One region of the Blautia sp. DFI.3.45 genome, then DNA from elsewhere that is predicted to be linked to it. Evidence: predicted binding sites of a transcription regulator. Region 1 holds the regulator's gene; the other holds the start of a gene.
The links. Region 1 encodes Rex, which represses fermentation and respiration genes when NADH is low (regulators of the CRP and FNR family bind a similar motif). Its sites were predicted from a motif close to ATTGTTAANTANTTAACAAT; they were not measured.
Positions count from the first base shown of each region.

Region 2: LJE09_RS15415 (iron-sulfur cluster assembly scaffold protein) is a predicted target of Rex. The motif match lies at 1,824-1,843, and genes of this name have one in related genera.

Region 1 covers NZ_JAJDMI010000014.1:10,388-21,586, forward strand. Annotated here, with positions in the region: gene LJE09_RS06970 (methylated-DNA--[protein]-cysteine S-methyltransferase) at 1-459, shown strand, start outside; gene LJE09_RS19135 (hypothetical protein) at 493-822, shown strand; gene pap (polyphosphate:AMP phosphotransferase) at 1,003-2,481, shown strand; gene LJE09_RS06985 (class I SAM-dependent methyltransferase) at 2,502-3,233, shown strand; gene LJE09_RS06990 (S8 family peptidase) at 3,741-4,586, shown strand; gene LJE09_RS06995 (NADP-dependent isocitrate dehydrogenase) at 4,702-5,910, shown strand; gene LJE09_RS07000 (ABC-F family ATP-binding cassette domain-containing protein) at 6,027-7,937, opposite strand; gene LJE09_RS07005 (redox-sensing transcriptional repressor Rex) at 8,198-8,845, shown strand; gene LJE09_RS07010 (bifunctional ADP-dependent NAD(P)H-hydrate dehydratase/NAD(P)H-hydrate epimerase) at 8,935-10,434, shown strand; gene alr (alanine racemase) at 10,512-11,199, shown strand, end outside.
Region 2 covers NZ_JAJDMI010000062.1:476-11,674, forward strand. Annotated here, with positions in the region: gene LJE09_RS15410 (GGGtGRT protein) at 1-937, opposite strand, end outside; gene LJE09_RS15415 (iron-sulfur cluster assembly scaffold protein) at 956-1,648, opposite strand; gene LJE09_RS15420 (TraX family protein) at 1,901-2,641, shown strand; gene LJE09_RS15425 (UDP-N-acetylglucosamine pyrophosphorylase) at 2,819-3,487, opposite strand; gene LJE09_RS15430 (DNA topoisomerase) at 3,550-5,730, opposite strand; gene LJE09_RS15435 (formate/nitrite transporter family protein) at 5,732-6,487, opposite strand; gene selD (selenide, water dikinase SelD) at 6,879-7,916, opposite strand; gene LJE09_RS15445 (DUF3343 domain-containing protein) at 8,163-8,399, opposite strand; gene asd (aspartate-semialdehyde dehydrogenase) at 8,464-9,549, opposite strand; gene argH (argininosuccinate lyase) at 9,686-11,065, opposite strand.

The DNA.
Region 1 (11,199 bases):
GATTTTTGGCGAAGTGCCTATGAATCTGTACAGGCTGGTTATCATCAGAATAAGGAACATTGGAATACCATTATTCTAAATGGGACGGTACCGGATAAAGATATTAAAAGAATGATATCCGAAAGCTATGATCTCGTAACATACAGCCCGACAAAGAAGATTTATGAGGCAGTGAAGCAAATTCCGAAAGGATGCGTTGCAACTTATGGTCAGGTTGCCGAAATGGCAGGGAATCCGAGAATGTCGAGAGCGGTAGGGAATGCCCTCCATAAGAATCCGGATCCGGGGCATATTCCCTGTTATCGGGTAGTGAATTTCAGAGGAGAACTGTCAGGGGCTTTTGCCTTCGGCGGTAAAGATGTACAGAAAAAGCTACTGGAAGCAGATGGAATTGAGGTTGTCAATGGAACGGTGGATTTAAAAAAATATGGATTGACGCAAAGAGATGATAAACTGTGAGAAAACAGATACGGATGATTACCTTATTATCATTTGAATGCTGCTTTTGATAACGGCCTGAGAAAGGATTACGGAAATTCTGAAATCCGATATGATCATTTTTATTATAAAAAGAAGAAGCTGTCTTTTACCAGACAGGAATTTTGTAATGCTCATCAGCTGGGGGCGGGCAAATCTTTCCGGATCTGCCTGGCAAAGGACTGTATTATAGGTGCAGGAAGCCTGGTTACCAAGAATACTGTGATACCGGATGGTTCTCTGGTAATGGGCAGTCCGGCCAGGATCAAACGAAATCTCACCTGGGAAGAATATTCTGAAAATATTGTGGCTTTAGAAAAAATCCATAGTAATCCCATAAAATAATGCAGTTAAAACAATTCAGTAGTGATATCATACACCTGCTTTACGATAAACAGATTTCATGTTATGATTATTTCAGTTGAATTTGAGATATTCTATTAATGAAAAGGGTAACTATTCAACAGTCTCTGATTGTGAGAGTATTGAACAGTTACGAAGAAAAATAAAAGGAGGATCAATGTTATGCTTACAACATGGACTCCGGCACATATGCCGGAAAAAGAGGAAATCAAAATCCGTCTGCAGACAGCAAGAAGTCAGCTCTATGATTTTCAGATGAAAATCAAGGAACATAAGATCCCGGTAATCGTACTCTTTGAAGGCTGGGGATCTTCCGGCAAGGGAAGTACGATCGGAAAAGTCATTAAGAATATTGATCCGCGTTTCTTTAAGGTTGCCACTATGTCAGCTCCCACAGCAGAAGAACTGAGATATCCATTTCTGTATCGTTATTTTAAACAGATTCCGGAAGCCGGAAAATTTACATTTCTGGATTCCGGCTGGATGGAGCAGACTTGTAAAGACTGTCTGTCGGGCGAGATTGAAGGCGAAGGTTATACACAGCGGATTGACAGCATCCGCCGTTTTGAGCGACAGCTTACAGATAATGGTTATCTGGTGCTGAAATTCTTTATGCAGATTGACAGGGATGAACAGAAGCGGCGTGAAAAATTACTTCTGGATCATAAAGACACCAGATGGCGTGTGTCAGACTTTGATAAATGGCAGAATGAACATTACAAAAAATGTGCAAAAATATTTTCTCAGTATCTGTCTGACACGAATGTTTCCTCTGCACCATGGTACATCATAGATGCCAGTGACAGAAAATGGGCGGAACTTCAGGTGCTGGAGACTATGGTAAGCAATATTGAAGTTGCCATGCAGAATCAGGCACATTCCGTTCCGATTTTGCAGAATGTATTCCCTCTGGAGCAGATTCCCCGTCTGTCGGATATTGATCTGAGAGATAAAACAATGGATGACGAGGAGTACAGGGGAGAACTGAAACAGCTCCAGAGTAAACTGGGGGAACTCCATAATAAACTGTACAGGAGACGTATTCCTGTGATCATCACGTATGAAGGCTGGGATGCGGCAGGCAAAGGAGGTAACATCAAACGTATTACAGAAGCTCTGGATCCCCGGGGCTATGAAGTACATCCAATTGCAAGTCCGGAACCACATGAGAAGGCCAGACATTATTTATGGCGTTTCTGGACAAGACTTCCGAAAAATGGGCATATCGCTATTTTTGACAGAACCTGGTATGGCAGAGTTATGGTAGAACGTCTGGAGGGATTTTGCAGTGAAAATGACTGGAAACGTGCCTACAACGAAATGAATGAGTTTGAGAAAGAACTTAAAGACTGGGGTGCAGTCATTATTAAATTCTGGGTACAGATCGATAAGGATACACAGCTGGAGCGTTTTCAGGAGAGACAGAATAATCCGGAGAAACAATGGAAGATCACAGATGAGGACTGGAGAAACAGAGAGAAATGGGATGCCTATGAAGTGGCCGTAAATGAGATGCTTCAGAAGACAAACACTTCCTTTGCACCATGGCATGTACTGGAATCTGTTGACAAGAAATATGCCCGTATCAAAGCACTCAGAATTGTGATCTCTGAAATAGAAAAAGCATTAAAAGAAAATTAAATTTTGCGGGAAATGTGTAAATGAATGATAAGATAACAGTCTGCCTGGGTAAGGGCGGGCAAAGAGAAATGGCAGAATCTTTTGCCAGAAAGAACAATGTTCCGATTATGGACAAACCGGGAGAACATCTGACAGTAATGTTTGACTCCCGGGGCGTATCACTTACCGGTTATGGCCTGACATATCAGGGAGATTTTGAAGGAATGCTGCACAGAGTCACAAACGGAAGACTTTCCCATGAAATGCTGGTACGTGCGGTCAAAACAGAGGGAGAACATCTGAAAGCAATTGATGCCACTGCAGGTATGGGGGAGGATGGTTTCCTTCTTGCAGCATATGGCTATGAGGTGACATTATACGAACAGAATCCGGTGATCGCCGCACTTTTGAAGGATGCGCTCCGGCGTGCCAGAAAGCATCCCGTATTAAAAGACATTGCTTCCAGAATGAAACTGGTGGAGGGTGACAGTGTGTCATGTATGGAGAAACTTATGGATCCGGTAGATGTGATCTATCTTGATCCCATGTTCCCGAAGAGACAGAAATCCGGTCTGATAAATAAAAAACTTCAGCTGATCCAGAAACTTGAACCTCCATGTTCTGAGGAAAAAGATCTTTTTGATGCAGCTATCAAAGCCGGACCTTCCAGAATTATCGTAAAACGTCCTCTTAAGAGCGTCTGTCTTGATGGAAGAGAGCCTTCTTATATATTAAAAGGAAAAGCAATACGATATGACTGTTATGTGATGTAGAAGGTTTATCAGCACATTGCAGCAGCCCTTTATTTTTGAGGGCTGCTGCAATGTATTTTTTTCCATTCCCGGATAAATTCCATTTGTTCCTGATCGGAGATTTCCTGGGAGGCAGCGTCATTTCCGGCAGCTACACAGCAGAGCAGGACGAAGGTCTGAAAGAGTAAAAATACCAGTATCAATAATAATGCAGTCATAATTTGTCTCCTTAATATTATGCAGATGGTTACAGTTATTTTATGAAATTGCTATAAGGATATTTTCGGGATTTCTGTAACAGATTCTGTATATGCCTGTTGTTTTGCATATCAGAAGTATCTGCATATCATGGAAGCTTTATACATTTTATTTACAGAAAAACGGAGATATGACAGGAGAAACTGTCGGACACAAAAATATAATCTTCCGAATAATTTAAAGTAAGACGCAAATGTTCATTGTCTTTGTAGCGACCTGATGAACAGTTGCGGTAAGATTTCATTATCCAGATGATTCGGAGGATTTTTTATGAAGAATTCAGATGATTCCGGATATACAGGAAAGCACGTGGGTGTGTGTGTTCTGGATACCGGGATTTTTCCTCATATAGATTTTACAGGGAGAATACTTGCGTTTCAAGATTTCATCGGACATCGTATCAGACCTTATGATGATAATTCTCATGGAACCCATGTATGTGGGATCATTGGCGGTGACGGAAGGGCTTCGGAAGGACGGATCAGAGGAATTGCCCCCGGGTGTAGCCTGATAGTTCTGAAGGTGCTCGACAGAACGGGAAATGGCAGGAAAGAAGATGTTTTACAGGCTTTTCGCTGGATCCTGGAGAATAAGAGATATTATGGGATACGTGTAGTGAATATCTCGGTGGGAACAACCTGTAGGAGAGCAGAAGATCACAGAGTTCTGATCGCAGGTGTGGAACAACTTTGGGATGCAGGTCTGGTGGTAGTGGCTGCGGCAGGAAATCAGGGACCGAAGGCAGGAAGTGTGACAGCACCGGGAAGCAGCCGGAAGATTATCACAGTAGGCTCCAGCGATCTGCTTACAGGACGGACTGCCATATCAGGCAGGGGACCTACATTTGAGTGTGTTTGTAAACCGGATCTGGTTGCACCCGGGAATCATGTTCTTGCCTGTGCACCGGGAGCAGATAACGGATATGGAGTGAAGAGTGGTACTTCTATGTCTACACCTCTGGTTGCAGGGGCAGCAGCATTGATGCTTGAGAAGAATCCGGAGCTGACTAATGTTCAGATCAAGATGAAATTGAAAGAAAGTGCCAGGGATATGGGATTGCCAAAGAATCAGCAGGGATGGGGAGAACTGGATCTGGAACGCTTTATGGAACTGTGATCAGTAATCATTTTATTTGGCAAAATATTGCTTTAGTGTATAAAAGCATTGACGAACGGTCTGTTTTCGGCTATCATGATAGTTAACTGGATGAGAGCCAAAGAGGAGGATTAACATGAAAAAAATTCAGATGCAGACACCACTTGTGGAGATGGATGGAGATGAGATGACCAGAATTCTCTGGAAAATAATCAAAGATGAACTTCTTCTTCCGTATATTGATTTGAACACTGAGTATTATGACCTTGGTCTGGAATACAGAAATGAAACGGATGATCAGGTAACTGTTGATGCAGCAGAGGCTACAAAGAAGTACGGCGTAGCAGTGAAATGTGCAACTATCACTCCTAATAAGGCAAGAATGGAAGAGTATACCTTAAAGAAAATGTACAAGAGTCCTAACGGAACGATTCGTGCAATTCTCGACGGAACTGTTTTTCGTGCCCCAATCGTAGTGAAGGGTATTGAACCATGTGTTAAGAACTGGAAGAAACCGATCACCATCGCACGTCATGCCTATGGTGATGTGTATAAGAACACAGAGATGTATATTGACGGTCCCGGAGATGCTTATCTGGTATTTGAAGGTGCAGACGGACAGCAGAGAAAAGAGCTGATCCATCATTATGAGGGACCGGGTGTGCTTCAGGGTATGCACAATCTGGATGATTCTATCACAAGTTTTGCAAGATGCTGTTTTAATTATGCACTGGATACAAAACAGAACCTGTGGCTTGGCGGCAAGGATACGATCTCCAAGATTTATGACGGACGTTTTAAGGAAATCTTTGCAACTATTTATGAAGATGAGTTTAAGGAGAAATTCGAAGCAGCAGGCATTGAATATTTCTACAGCCTGATCGATGATATCGTAGCTCGTGTCATGAAGGCTGAAGGCGGATTTATCTGGGCCTGCAAGAACTATGATGGAGATGTTATGAGCGATATGGTTTCTTCAGCATTTGGTTCTCTGGCTATGATGACATCTGTACTGGTATCTCCACAGGGATATTACGAATATGAAGCTGCTCATGGAACTGTACAGAGACATTATTATCGCTATCTGAAAGGTGAGGAGACATCTACTAACTCTGTAGCAACTATTTTTGCATGGACTGGAGCTCTGAGAAAAAGAGGTGAGCTGGACGGCAATAAAGAATTGATGGAATTTGCTGATAAACTGGAGAAGGCGACTCTGGAGACGATTGAAAGCGGTAAGATGACAAAAGACCTTGCGCTGATCACTTCTCTTGAGGATGTGACAGTACTGAACAGCAAAGATTTCATCCTTGCCATCAGAGAGAGACTGGATGAAATTTTATAATTTCAGAAATTATCCGGTAATGTTTCTATAACATTATAAAGTTCTCCGGGCAGGATCACACTGCAGCGGAGAAACCTGTAAAAAGTTATAAACTGCGAAAATGGGAAGAACCTGCATTATGCAAGTTCTTCCCATTTTTCATATAATCCTTCTAATTCTTCGGTAATGGCGGCTTTCTCTTTGCTGAGTTTCGCACATTCTGCCACATTTGTGCAGATATCCGGGAGAATCATGGTTTCGTCGATCTCTTTATCTCTGGTTTCAAGTTCTTCAATGCGGGCTTCTACTTTTTTTAGTTCATTCTCTCGTTTTCGCTGGCGGGCCTGTTCTTCTTTCTGCTGTTGCCAGGAAAGCTTGTTATCAGAAGCCTGCTTTGCTTCTGTCACAGCCTGAGCGGCAGCCGGAGCATATTTTTCCGTCAGCTCTTCTTTTTTCTCCAGATAATAGTCGTAATCTCCGATATAATTTACAATTGCCTGATTGGTCAGATCCAGGATCCGGGTAGCTGTCTGGTTGATGAAGTAACGGTCGTGGGAAACATAGAATACTGTTCCAGTGTAACTGTTCAATGCCTCTTCAAGAATCTCTTTTGAAGCGATATCCAGATGGTTGGTGGGCTCATCGAGGATCAGAAAGTTTGCTTCGGACAGCATCAGCTTGGCGAGGGAAACACGACCTCTTTCTCCGCCGGACAGAGCGGAGATCAGTTTGAATACATCATCCCCTGTGAAAAGGAATGCTGCCAGCATATTTCGAATTTCTGTTTCCGTAAGTGTGGGATAAGCATCTGAGATTTCCTCAAAAATAGTTTTCTCCATATGAAGAACATGGTGTTCCTGGTCATAGTAGCCAATCTGTACCTTGGAACCAAGAGTAAATCTGCCGCTGTCTGCATCAATCAGCCCATTGATGATCTTTAACATGGTGGTTTTGCCTGTGCCGTTATTGCCAATCAGGGCTACACGTTCTCCACGTTTGATCTCAAAGGAGATGTCACTGAAAAGTGTCTGTCCGGGAAAAGATTTGGAAAGACTTTCCACAGTAAGGACATCATTTCCGCTGACAAATCTTGGTTCCAGGGAAATGCGCATCTGATTCTGAATCTCCTGTGGTTTATCAATGCGCTGGACTTTATCCAGCATTTTCTCGCGGCTTTCCGCACGTTTGATGGATTTCTCGCGGTTAAAGGATTTCAGCTTGGCAATGACTGCTTCCTGATGTTTGATATCCCGCTGCTGGTTCAGATAGGCTTTGTACTGGGCGTCACGCAGCTGGGCTTTTTTCAGGGCATAGGCAGAATAGTTGCCACTGTACATACGCATATTTCCTGCTTCGATTTCCACAACTTTTGTTACAACTTTGTCAAGAAAGTAACGGTCGTGGGATACGATAAATACAGCACCCGGGTAATTCAGAAGATAGGTTTCCAGCCAGGAAATACTCTCCATATCCAGATGGTTGGTAGGCTCATCCAGAAGAAGAATGTCAGGGCTGGCAAGAAGCAGTTTACCCAGAGCTACGCGGGTTTTCTGGCCGCCTGAAAGAGTTTCTATCTGGCGTTCGAAATCTTCTTCTGTGAAACCAAGACCTTTTAATACACCCATGATCTCACTTTTGTAAGCGTAACCATTTTCCAGTTCAAACTGGTGACTCAGTCTTGTGTAAGTATTCATCAGGCTGTCCAGAGCATCTCCGGTGGTGGTTTTCATTTCCTGTTCCAGAGAGCGCAGACGGTTCTCCATATCAATAATGTGCTGTTTGGTGGAAATCAGTTCTTCGTAAATGGTATGATGGCCATGAATGTCCTGATACTGGGCAAGGTAGCCGATATTTTTATCTTTGGCAAGTACCACGTTTCCTGAATCCGGGGAGAGCTCATGCATAATGATTCGCAGCAGAGTCGTCTTGCCTGCACCGTTATTGCCGATGAGAGCTGCCTTTTCGCGGTCTTCTATATGGAAACTGGCATCCTTGAGAATGATTTTTTCGCCAAAGGATTTACAGATATTCTGACATGATAAAATCATAGGAATTCCTCCGTTTGTAATTTGTCCGCGTACTATTATAATCGAAAATGCCTGTTTTTGAAAGCATTTTAAGAGATTTTGTCCAGAGAAAAGAAAGCACCGGATGGATGCATGGAAGAAAATATGATATTCCGGGGAATTTTTCAGAATGAAATTGATAAAAAAATACAGAAATATTTGGTCAAAAAGTACAAATTTAATTTGACAATAAAATAACATCTGGGTATAATTGACATAGATAAGCTAAGGAGGGAAAATTTGTGGAAGCTAAGGAAATTTCGAAAGCGGTAATCAAGCGTTTGCCGCGGTACTACCGCTACCTCGGTGAATTGATGGAGGAGAATGTAGAGCGTATATCTTCAAATGATCTTAGCAAGAAGATGCATGTGACGGCTTCCCAGATTCGTCAGGACTTAAATAATTTCGGTGGTTTTGGTCAGCAGGGTTACGGCTATAATGTACGCTATTTGTATACAGAAATCGGTAAGATCCTTGGGCTGGATACTGTACATCCGATGATTATTCTGGGTGCCGGTAATTTGGGACAGGCATTGGCCAATTATGTGGATTTTGAAAAGCGCGGATTTAAGCTGGTTGGTATTTTTGACGTCAATCCTGTACTTGAGGGGATTGCAGTTCGTGGAATTGAGATTCAGATGTTGAGCGATCTTCCTTTGTTTCTGAAGGAGAATGAGGTTGAGATCGCGATCTTGACTCTTCCTAAAATTAAAGCCAAAGAGATGGCAAAGATTTTGATTGATAATGGAATTAAGGCAATCTGGAATTTTGCACATATTGATCTGGATGCCCCGGAGGATGTAATGGTAGAGAACGTACATCTTTCAGAGAGTCTTATGACTTTGTCCTATAACCTGAGTGAGTACAGAAAGGAACATGAAGGGATGTAAGGGATAACTGTGAAACACAAGGCTGTGGTCATCTGATCACAGCTTTTCTCTTGTATGTAAATGTGTTATTGTAAACAGGAGGTGAACAGATGAGAGAGATTGTAACTGCTGTTGAGATGAAAGAACTGGATCATAATACGATTCAGAAAGCCGGGATATCGTCTCCAGTACTTATGGAGAGGGCGGCATTAAAGACGGTTGAGGAGATTGTACAGAGATTAAAGAATAAAGAAAAAGAGAAAATCCTTGTGGTCTGCGGAACCGGCAACAATGGCGGAGACGGATTGGCGATTGCCAGACTGCTTCAGTTGAGAGGAGTCAGAACCTGGTATTATATTGCGGGTAAGGAAGAGAAAATGACTGCTGAAACTGCCGGACAGCTTAAAACAGCAGAATATTATCAGGTGCCCCGGGTGCATAACCTGGATCCGGATGAATATACTACTATAGTAGATGCCATCTTTGGGGTTGGACTGAGCAGACCTGTAGAGGGAAAATATGCAGAGCTTATCAGTACAATGAACCGGGCATCTGCGTATAAAGTAGCTGTGGATATTCCATCCGGGATTGACTCAGATACCGGATTTGAGAAGGGGATTGCATTCCGGGCAGATCTTACGGTTACCTTTGCTTTTCGCAAAAGAGGGCTGTGTTTTTATCCCGGACGCATGTATGGCGGTGAGATCGTTGTTACGGATATCGGAATCTATTCCATACCCGGAAAGAAAATCTGTATGCATCATCTGGAACGTGAAGATTTAAAAATGCTTCCGGAGAGAGTTCCCTATGGAAATAAAGGAACCTTCGGTAAGGTTCTTCTTATAGCTGGCAGCGAAGGAATGTGCGGAGCTGCATATCTGAGTGCAGCAGCTGCTCTGAAAAGCTCTGCGGGAATGGTGAGAATTCAGACCGTGGAGGCCAACAGGATTCCGTTGCAGACACTGTTGCCGGAAGCCATGATCACCTGTGATTTTGATGAGAAAAAAAACCAGGCAATGCTTGACTGGTGTGATGTGCTTGTGATAGGACCGGGTCTTGGAACCGGAGCGCAGAGCAGGGAAAGAGCTCAGTGGTTCCTGGCGAAGGCAGCTGAGTGTAAAAAAACAGTAATTCTGGATGCAGATGGCCTGAATCTTCTGTCAGTCCATGACAACTGGAAGTGTTTTATCGGGGAACATGTGATCCTGACACCTCATATTGGTGAGATGAGTCGTCTGTGCGGAAAAGAAATCGGTAAGATCCAGGATTGTCTGGCACAGACTGCAGCTGATTATGCAAAGGAGTCTGGAGCGGTTTGCGTTCTGAAGGATGCCTGTACTGTGGTGGCAGATGCTTTTGGAGATATGTATTTGAACATTTCGGGTAATGCAGGAATGGCTACAGCGGGAAGTGGAGATGTGTTAAGTGGTGTGCTTGCCGGTATACAGTGTATGTACCTGGCAGCAGAAAAGAAATTTTCTCCTGTTATTCTGGCTGCACTTGGTGTATATGTGCATGGGCTGGCAGGTGATCTGGCTGCTGAAACAGTAGGGCAGCGAGGGATGACCGCAGGAGATATCATCTGTTTTCTGCCGGAAATACTAAGATAGAATATTCATTTTGAGGCAGTAAATCTGTGAAACAATTTGCAGATATTAACATGAAAAAATAACAGAGGAAAATTATTATGAAGAAAGATAGCAGAGTAAAAGCAGTCATTTCACTGGATGCAGTAGAACATAATTTCCGGGAAATGAGAAAAAATATTGCAGAAGAGACAAAGATGATCGCAGTCATAAAGGCTGACGCTTATGGACATGGCGCGGTGCCGGTTGCACATCTCATTGAGGATTATGATTATATCTGGGGGTTTGCGGCTGCAACTGCGGAAGAAGCGATTCATCTGCGAGAAGCCGGGATTACAAAACCAATCCTGATCCTTGGAATTGTTTTTGATGAATATTTTCCGGAACTTGTCCGTTATGAGATCCGTCCTGCAGTGTGCGAATATGAGGAGGCAAGGAAACTTTCAGACGAAGCGGTTCTGCAGAAAAAAACTGTACATATTCATATTGCTCTGGACACAGGAATGACCAGGATCGGTTTTGCGGATGTACAGGAAAATGTAGAGGAAATTAAAAAAATTTCAGAACTTCCAAATCTTAAGATTGAGGGTATGTTTACTCATTTTGCAAGAGCAGATGAGTATGACAGAAGTCCGGCTATGGTACAATTGGAGCGGTATCTGGATTTTTCAAGGCGCGTAGAAGAGGCAGGAGTGGAAATTCCTCTGCATCACTGTTCTAACAGTGCGGGCATCATACGTATGCCGGAAGCAAATCTGAATATTGTCCGCGCCGGAATCACAATTTATG
Region 2 (11,199 bases), on a different contig from region 1:
TACCAGCGCCGATGAGACCCATCATCTCTACGTGAGCCGGTACAGAAGAAGAACCAGCGAACTGTGCATCAGAGTGCATACGTCCTAATGTATCTGTCATACCGTAGGAAGCTGGACCTGCTGCCATGTTGTCCGGGTGAAGTGTACGTCCTGTACCACCACCGGAAGCAACTGAGAAGTATTTCTTACCTGCTTCAAGACGTTCTTTCTTGTATGTACCTGCAACCGGATGCTGGAAACGTGTCGGGTTTGTGGAGTTACCTGTGATAGAAACGTCAACGTCTTCTTTCCACATGATAGCAACACCTTCCGGAACGCTGTTAGCGCCGTAGCAGTTAACTTTTGCACGAAGTCCTTCGGAGTATGCTTTTCTGAATACTTCTTTAACTTCGTTCTTGTATGGATCGTATTCTGTCTCTACATATGTAAAGCCGTTGATACGGGAGATGATCTGAGCAGCATCTTTACCAAGACCGTTCAGGATAACACGTAATGGTTTCTGACGAACTTTGTTAGCTTTCTCAGCGATACCGATAGCACCTTCAGCTGCTGCGAAGGACTCATGTCCAGCCAGGAAGCAGAAGCACTCTGTTTCTTCTTCAAGAAGCATCTTGCCAAGGTTACCATGTCCAAGACCTACTTTACGTGTATCAGCAACGGATCCAGGAATACAGAATGCCTGAAGTCCTTCACCGATAGCTGCTGCTGCATCTGCTGCTTTCTTACATCCTTTTTTGATTGCGATCGCAGCACCTACTGTGTATGCCCAGCAAGCGTTCTCAAAACAGATCGGCTGAATGCCTTTGATCTGATCGTAAACATTAAGACCTGCGTCTTTTGTGATTTTCTCAGCTTCTTCGATAGAAGCAATGCCATAGCTGTTTAAAACAGAATTGATCTTGTCAATTCGTCTCTCATATGATTCAAATAAAGCCATTTCCTGTTACCTCCTAAATTATTCTTTTCTTGGGTCGATAATTTTAACAGCGTCTGCAACACGGCCATACTGACCTTTTGCTTTTTCCCATGCAGTATTCGGGTCATCGCCTTTTTTGATGAAATCAGTCATTTTTCCAAGGCTTACGAACTGATATCCGATGATCTCATCATCTGCATCAAGAGCAATACCTGTTACATAACCTTCTGCCATTTCAAGGTAACGAGGTCCTTTTTTCAGAGTTCCATACATTGTACCAACCTGAGAACGAAGTCCTTTACCAAGGTCTTCAAGTCCAGCACCTACTGGAAGTCCTTCTTCTGAGAATGCAGACTGTGTACGTCCATAAACGATCTGAAGGAAGAGTTCTCTCATAGCTGTATTAATCGCATCACAAACTAAGTCAGTGTTCAGTGCCTCCATAACTGTAAGTCCCGGAAGAATCTCGGAAGCCATAGCTGCAGAGTGAGTCATACCTGAACATCCGATAGTCTCAACCAGCGCTTCCTGGATGATACCCTCTTTAACATTTAATGTAAGCTTGCAGGCACCCTGCTGTGGTGCACACCAGCCAACACCGTGTGTAAGACCGGAAATGTCTTTGACTTCTTTTGCCTGTACCCATTTAGCTTCTTCTGGGATTGGAGCGGCGCCATGATGAACGCCCTGTGCAACTGGGCACATTTCTTCTACTTCGCGTGAATAAATCATTGTAAAACTCCTTTCAAGTATAGATTAACTTCATGTTGTTATACTCTCCACTGTACAGAACTGCTGAATGAACTGCACAGGATAAAACTCCGATGTCTGCTGAATGACTTCAGAGGAGTATGCCTAACAACCTAGTGTTATTTTCTCACAAAAGTGCTGATTCGTCCAGTCATAAATTGTAAAATTTTTAACCATCTTTGATTTTTTTGTGGTAAAATAGTTCTAATTTCTATTAATGAAAGGATTTCTATTATGACAACAAAGTTACCTGCTTCCTTTCTCCCTGCAAAATTTCAGGTTCTGAGCGGAAGCGCTTTAAAATTAATTGCCATCACCCTGATGCTGATTGACCATACCGGCTTAATGATCCTGTATAATTATCCTGCCACAACTGCAACCCTTTTCAGTTTCGGCGGCGTGGATTACAGCTGGTATCGGATTTTCCGGGATATCGGCAGGGCCGCTTTTCCAATTTTCTGTTTTCTGTTAGTGGAAGGATTTCTGCATACACATAACCGTAAGAAATATGGCCTGAATCTGTTTCTATTTGCATGTATCTCTGAGATTCCATGGAACTTCATGTTTACCAACACCTGGAGATATGAAAAACAGAATGTATTTTTCACCCTGTTTCTGGGATACCTGGCATTCTGTGCCCTGGAATACTTCTGGGATAATCAGAAAATGCAGCTTGTCTGCGTGCTGGCACTGCTGACTGTCTCTGTGTTTCTGAAGGCAGATTACGGATGGCGGGGATTTGTATTCCTGCTGATCATGTACTGGTTCCGCAACGATAAAACCGCCCAGGCGATCATCGGAAGCTGCTGGCTTTACTATGAATGGAAAGCCTGCTTTGCTTTTCTTTCCATTAATATGTACAATGGTGAACGTGGATTTGTAAAAGGAAAATTTCTGAAATATGTTTTTTACTGGTTTTATCCGGTGCACATTATCATTCTGGTAATCCTGAGAAAACTTTTATTTCATATGTAATATCAGGTACAACAAATATCTTCTATATCAGACAGACATAAAAATATAAAAGGGCAGGCTGTATGACTGAAATAATATCCTTCATACAACCTGCCTCTTCTATCCTTTGAATTATCTTCTAAAAATACCTTGTCAAACGGATATTCGCAATCCCCTTCGCTACTTGATTCGGTTAAATCATTTCTTTTCTGCAACTTCTGTTTTTGACTTATAAATGTGATTTGCAGGTACGCAGCCTCTTACTGAGGAAAGTGGATAAATATTGCAGCAGCGTCCGATCACAGTTCCGGGATTTAATACAGAACCGCAGCCCACTTCTACGTTATCTCCAAGCATTGCGCCGAATTTCTTCAGACCTGTTTCAATCTTCTCGTCACCGTCTTTTACAACTACCAGTTTCTTGTCAGATTTTACATTGGAACAGATGGAACCTGCACCCATATGGGATTTGTAGCCGAGAACTGCATCGCCTACATAATTGTAGTGCGGAACCTGTACCTTGTTGAAAAGTACCGCATTCTTTAATTCCGTAGAATTACCTACTACTGCACCCTCACCTATAATTGCTTTTCCGCGTATAAATGCACAGTGGCGTACTTCTGCTTCTTTACCTATGATGACCGGACCGTTGATGCAGGCTGTAGGTGCTACTTTGGCACTCTTGGCGATCCATACATCTTCTGACGGGTGGTCGTATTCTTCTTCACTTAAGGTCTGTCCCAGTTTCAGAATGAAATCTCCGATCTCCGGTAATACTTCCCATGGATATGTTTTTCCTTCAAATAAATCCTTTGCGATTGTTTCGTTCAGATCCAGAAGGTTTGCAATTGTAAAATCTTTTAACATAATATTTTCCTCTTTTCTCTCGCTATGATGACATGTTTTCTTTTATCTGTCACAAATACACACTACTTTGAAGCAGACGGCTTTCTGCAGGTACGTGATCGTCCCGCTGCGGACGTTGATCTGCCTGTTGTTTTCGCACTGTTTTTTTCAAATGAATCCTTATAATTCACTGCTGCAGCATCAAAGAACTGTCTCAGATATGGCTGGATATTGCTGTCCTCCACCTGTCTGGTGCGAAGGCGCACAAAATGTTCCAGCTTATCCATATATTCCTGTTCTGTAATACTGCCCTCTGCCACATAATTCAGTCCTTTTTCCCAGCTTGCAGTCAGTTCCGGGTTCAGAAGCTGTCTGATGGAGCAGTTTACCACATCAAAGATCATCTCTCCAAGAAGGGTTGGAGTGATCACCTGGGTTTTCTTATTGAGTGCCAGATATTTGATATTGCACAGTTTCTTAAGAATTTCCGCTCTGGTGGCACTGGTTCCGATTCCGCAGCTTTTAATCTGGGCACGAAGCTCTTCGTCCTCGATCAGCTGACCTGCATTCTCCATTGCAAGAATCATAGAACCGGAATTATAACGCTTTGGCGGCGATGTCTCGCCCTCTTTGATACTCAGACTGTCCACAGAGAGTATATCACCTTTTTTCAGGTTCTGCAATGCGGCAAGAAGTCTGGTATCACACGCCATATCCTCAGCCGAATCATCAGCTTTGTTCCCGCCGTTTTTTCCTGTATCCGGATCTTCCTCTTCACTTCCCTCATTGCCGGCTGCGCCGGCTCTGTTTCCACCACTCATGGCATCTGCTGCTTTTCGCTTCGCAAAAGAATTTGTGGCAACTTTTAAGTACCCTTCATCCAGCAGTACTTTAAATGAAGAAAAGAAGCTCTCATTCTGAATTTTTGTCACAAGACTGATCTTCTGATATACTGCAGGAGGATAAAAAATACATACAAACCTTCTGACAATGGTCTCATATACACGCTGCGCAGTAAGAGAAACACTTCTCAATGCGTTTAAGCCCTGGCCTGTGGGTACGATTGCATAATGGTCTGTGATCTGCTTATCATTAACATATCTGGTCTTTGCCAGATTTTTGTAATTTCCCTGTTCAATAATGTGCTGTGCGATCTCTGCTGTATGTTCATAATTACGCAGCCCGGAGATATTCTTATAAATCTCCTTTGCTGCCGCAGTAGACAATACACGGGCATCTGTTCTGGGATAAGTGACCAGTTTCTTTTCATACAGTTCCTGTACGATTTTTAATGTCTCATCCGGGCTAATCTTGAACAGCTTGGAACACACATTCTGAAGCTCCGCCAGGTTAAATAAAAGTGGCGGATTCCTGTTCTCTTTTTTCCGCTCGATTTTCTCTACTGTACATTGCAACGGCTGACTCACAGACAGCTCCTGTATCAGTTTTTCAGCATAGGCTTTCTCTTTAAATCCGTTCTCTTTATACAGATAAGGAGTCTGGAAATATCTGCTGCCTTCCACAGCTCTCCACTCTCCCTCAAAGTTTTCTCCCTCAAGGGCAATGCTGCTGAGTACGCGATAAAACGGAGTTTTCACAAATGCACGGATCTCGCGCTCTCTTCGCACTACCATTCCAAGTACACAGGTCATAACCCGTCCTACGGAAATGGCCTGATATTTCGTATTTAAATAATTTGACACACTGTTTCCATAACGCAGTGTCAGTATACGGGAAAAATTAATTCCCATGAGATAGTCTTCTTTCGCCCGAAGATAGGCTGAAGCAGAAAGATTGTCATATGCCGACAGATCTTTTGCCTCTCTGATTCCTCTCATGATCTCTTCTTCTGTCTGAGAGTCGATCCAGACCCTCTTTTCTTTTTTTCCATGAACACCTGCCATCTGTGCCACCAGACGGTAAATGTATTCCCCCTCACGTCCGGAGTCGGTACACACGTAAATGGTGTCCACATCCTCACGGTTAAGCAGTCCTTTGACAATCTCAAACTGCTTCTGCACTCCGGGGATCACTTCATATTTAAATTCGCGCGGCAAAAAAGGCAGGGTATCTAAACTCCACCTTTTATATTTGATATCATATTTTTCCGGGTAGCTCATGGTGACCAGGTGTCCCACACACCAGGTCACCACGCTGTCCTGAGATTCCAGGTAGCCATCCCGTCTTTGTCCGTTGATTTTCAAAGCTTTTGCGAATTCCTGTGCCACACTGGGCTTTTCGGCTATGTATAAAGCTTTTGACATATTATTTATCTGCACTCATCTTTCTGAGCGGCCATGCCAGCAACAGGGCACCGCCCACCATATTTCCTAAAGTTACTACTACCATGCTCTTTACCATGGCTCCAAGGGATAATCCAGGTACCAGACAGTATGCGGTAACAAAGATTCCCATGTTTGCGATGCAGTGCTCAAATCCGCTTACAACGAATCCTGAGATACACATAACGATCATCAGGAATCTTCCTGCATCACTCTTTAATTTCATACCACAGAGCACACCAAGACAGACGAAGAAATTACAGAGTACTGCTCTGAAAAACATCTGTCCGAGCGGAACACTCAGCTTGTTTCCGATAAATCCTGCAAAATAATCTGCTGTTCCGGACGCTCCGGCCCATACAAACAGCAATGCTAAAATTGCACATCCGACAAAGTTTCCAAGGTAGCTTACGCCCCATACCTTACCTGCCTCTTTCCAGCTCACCTGTTTATCATAGGCTCCGAACGCCATTACCATATTGTTTCCTGTAAAAAGTTCGCCGCCTACGAAGCTGATCAGAAGCACTGCAATGGAGAATACTAATGCCCCCACAAATTTTCCCCATTCAGGCATGGTCTTGGAGAATACGTTTCCAACTACATTACTGTAGATCATGGCCACATCAATAAAAAAACCCGCCATGATCGCACGTATGAAGTACTTGAAAAAGTTGGTATTCACCAGGTTACTCTTGGCTTTCGCCGCATTTGACACTTTCTGTACATCTTCGTAATTCATAACTACACCTCCGCAATGTATTTTATTGAGAACATTATATCACCTGAATATCTGTTTCACAACCGAAATCGTCAAACAATTCAAGAATATTCATCAGATTTGTAGTTACTGTTCACACACCACTATCCCGCGAGGTGTTTTGGCATGAATATGCCAAAATCCCGAGACATACAAGCCAAAATTCCATTGCCGCAGGCAATCTGGAATGAATTTTGGCTACGTTACTGTGAACAGAGTGAACAGTAACGATTTGTAATTATGTTCCATTATATTCGAAGATTTTTATAGCAATTCCATAAACTAATGCATTCAAGACAGTTCGGCAGAGCGCAAAAGACAAGAAAGATCTCCGCAGGCGTGCAGAGCATGTCTGAAAGTAAAGCTGATTTTTTTATTCAAATACAACTGCTTTATCCTGCAATTCTGTTACATATCCGATAACACCGCCGAAGATATCCATACCTGCAAGCTCTTCTGCAAGGGCATCAGCTTCTTCTGCCGGTACTGCAAGCAGAAGTCCGCCGGATGTCTGCGGATCAAATACCAGATCCTCCATCCAGAGTTCCTTAATCTCACTTCGTACTTCATCGCCTGCGAAGTCACGATTTCTGTATGCACCTTCAGGAATCAGCCCCATCTGTGCATACTCTTCAACACCCTCAATGATCGGAAGTTTCTCAGACTGGATCACCAGGGTTTTCCGGCTGCCTTTTGCCATTTCCAGACTGTGACCTGCAAGACTGAATCCTGTTACGTCGGTGCAGCTGTGGATCGTGTATTTAGATGCAATCTCTGCTGCATATTTGTTCAGCTTCGCCATGATTTTCTGAACTCTCTCAATTTCTTCCTGAGACGCCATTTCTGCCTTAATGGCAGTGTTAAGGATTCCACAGCCCAGCGGTTTGGTAAGAATAAGGATGTCTCCTTCTTCTGCGCCGTAATTTTTCCACATTTTGTCCGGATGCACATAACCAGTTACACAGAGTCCGTATTTCGGTTCTTTATCATTGATAGTATGCCCGCCTGCAAGGACTGCTCCGGCTTCCATGACCTTATCTGCACCGCCGCGCAGAATCTGCTCCAGTACTTCCGGACCAAGGCAGTTTGGAAATGCTACCACATTTAATGCCAGTTTCGGAACACCGCCCATTGCATAGACATCACTCAGTGCATTGGCTGCTGCGATCTGCCCGTACATATACGGATCATCCACTACTGGCGGAAAAAAGTCTACTGTATGGATCATTGCCAGTTCATCATTAATCTTGTATACTGCTGCATCATCTGATGTCTCCGGACCTACCAGAAGCATCGGATCTGTAAATTTCGGAAGTTTGCCTACTACCTGTGCCAGAACCTTCGGGCCAATCTTAGCACCGCATCCGGCTGCACTGGCAAGCTGTGTAAGACGCACTTCATTTTTTTTCATTTCATTTCCCATAAGTCAGTTCACCCCAATTGATCTCCATATTCAGAATCTCCTCGTAACTGTTCAATACTTTCGTTACTGTAAACGGAGTGAACAGTAACGTACTTTCACAGCCGACAGACTGCCAAATAGTTACATATCTTCTATAACAAGAGATTCAGTGCTATCATTGTATCATGTTTTCACATATCCGTCAAAATGTGAACCGTTTACCATATATCAGGTGTTCCTATAAATCTTTCCATTTTACGCAAGAATCCTATAAATCTTTTCATATTCCAGATCCTGTTCCTTCATATAGGAAGCTGTTTCTTCTTCGTTCTGTTCCCCACATTTCCACGCAAGGCCGCAGGAAGCTGATATTTCTCTTGGCACAGGGATCAGTCTGCCTGTAAATTTGTTTTTCTTACATTCCCTTTCCATGGCAATTGCCTGAGTGGTAGTTTCAAAAGTCACCACTGTTGTCAGAACTTTTTCTTTCATAATCCGTCGTGTCCTCATAAAAAGAGGCACCGTTACCGGCACCTCTTTTATTATTTTCTATAAATTATTTCGCCTGGATATATCCTTTTGCTTTTAAGGTTTCAGCACAGAGAACTGCTCCGCCTGCTGCACCTCTGACTGTATTGTGGGAAAGTCCTACGAATTTCCAGTCATATACGGTGTCTTCACGAAGACGTCCTACAGATACGCCCATGCCATGTTCGAAGTTTACATCCTCTGTAACCTGCGGACGGTTGTCCTCTTCCAGATACTGAATGAACTGCTTCGGAGCACTTGGAAGTTCTAATTCCTGTGGAAGTCCCTTGAACTCTACTAATGCTTTGATAAGCTGCTCTTTAGTAGGATTCTTACGGAATTTAACGAATACAGCTGCTGTATGTCCGTTCAGTACCGGTACACGGATACACTGGCATGTAATAACCGGTTCTGTAGCAGGTTTGATTACACCGTCTTCTACTTTACCCCAGATTCTTAATGGCTCTTTCTCGCTCTTCTCTTCCTCGCCGCCGATGTATGGGATGATGTTTCCAACCATTTCCGGCCAGTCCTTAAATGTCTTACCTGCTCCGGAGATTGCCTGATATGTAGTAGCAACTACTTCATATGGCTCGAACTCTTTCCATGCAGTTAATACAGGAGCATAACTCTGGATAGAGCAGTTTGGTTTAACAGCGATAAATCCGCGTGTTGTTCCAAGACGTTTCTTCTGGGATTCGATTACATCGAAGTGTTCCGGATTGATTTCCGGCACTACCATCGGTACATCCGGTGTCCATCTGTGAGCACTGTTGTTGGAAACAACCGGTGTCTCTGTCTTAGCATATTCTTCTTCGATCTTCTTGATCTCTTCTTTTGACATATCTACAGCAGAGAATACGAAATCAACTGTTGCAGCAACCTTCTCTACTTCGTTTACGTTCATAACAACAAGATTCTTGACACCCTCCGGCATTGGAGTATCCATTTTCCATCTTCCGCCAACTGCCTCTTCGTATGTCTTTCCTGCACTTCTCGGACTTGCAGCTACAGTTACAACTTCAAACCATGGATGATTCTCAAGCAGAGAGATAAATCTCTGACCTACCATACCTGTAGCACCTAAAATACCGACTCTAAGCTTTTCACTCATAATATCTTTCTCCTCTTTATCTTCTGCCCGCGTCTCTACCCTTGCGCGGACATTTTTATCCAGGTGTCCTTATATTACGTACATCTGTCTTTCTTGTACATACTATAACAAACCAAAATAAATTGCAAGCATTTTTTTAATTTTCTTCCAGATATTTTTTGTTCTCAGCGATCACTTTCTCCATCACGTCAGGTCCCGGTGCACCGATGGTCATACGTTTTTCCACACAGGTTTTCATACTGATCGCTTCGTAAATATCGTTCTCGAATACCGGGCTGATGGCTTTATATTCTTCAAGAGGAAGTTCATCCAGAGAAATCCCTTTATCAATACAGGTAAGCACCAGACGGCCTACAATGCCGTGTGCATCGCGGAAAGGTACTCCATGATTTACCAGATAATCGGCTGCATCTGTAGCATTTGTAAAGCCATTCTTTGCACTTGCTTCCATATTCTGTTTGTTGAACTGCATAGTGGAGATCATGCCCGTGAAAAGGGCAAGACATCCTTTTACAGTGTCAATGGCATCAAATGTAAGTTCTTTGTCTTCCTGCATATCTTTGTTGTATGCAAGAGGGATTCCTTTCATGGTTGTAAGGATAGATGTTAATGCCCCGTATACACGTCCTGTTTTTCCTCTTACAAGTTCTGCGATATCCGGGTTCTTTTTCTGAGGCATGATACTGCTGCCTGTGCTGTAGGCATCGTCTATCTCTACGAAGCGGTATTCATTGGAGTTCCACATAATGATTTCTTCGCAGAAACGGCTCATGTGCATCATAATTGTGGAGAATGCGGACAGAAGCTCAATCACATAGTCTCTGTCTGATACAGAGTCCATGCTGTTTCTGGTCGGGCCGTCGAAACCGAGAAGCTGTGCTGTATATTCTCTGTCAAGCGGGTAGGTGGTTCCTGCCAGTGCGCCTGCACCCAGAGGACAGGTGTTCATTCTCTTACGGATATCTGCAAGTCTGCTTCTGTCACGTACAAACATTTCAAAGTATGCGCCTACGTGGTGAGCCAGTGTGACCGGCTGCGCTTTCTGGAGGTGTGTGAAGCCTGGCATGTATGTGTGGACATTCTCTTCCATGATCTTCTGAAGTGCTTCGAGAAGTTTCTTTACCAGTTCGTCTGTCTCGTCAATCTCATCTCTTACATAGAGTTTCATGTCAAGGGCTACCTGGTCGTTACGGCTTCTTCCTGTGTGAAGTTTCTTGCCTGCATCACCGATTCTGTCGATAAGGTTTGCTTCGACAAAGCTGTGGATATCTTCATATTCGGATGTGATTTCGAGTTTGCCGGATCTTACATCTGCAAGGATTCCGTCAAGACCTGCTTCGATCTGATCTTTTTCTTCTGCTGTCAGGATCCCCTGTCTGGCGAGCATTGCTACGTGTGCTTTGCTGCCTCTGATGTCCTGCTCATAGAATTTCTGGTCAAAAGAGATGGATGCGTTGAAGTTATATACAAGTTTGTCTGTTTCTTTTGTGAAACGTCCGCCCCAAAGCTGTGCCATTGTGTTATTCCTCGTTTCTTCTTTATTTTTGGTATTATTGCTTTTACGTGTTAGTGTAACATATTTTTTCAGTATTGCAAAGTAGTTAGTTTGGAATCATTCAAAAGGTACGTGAAGAAAAAGAAGGTGTGTTG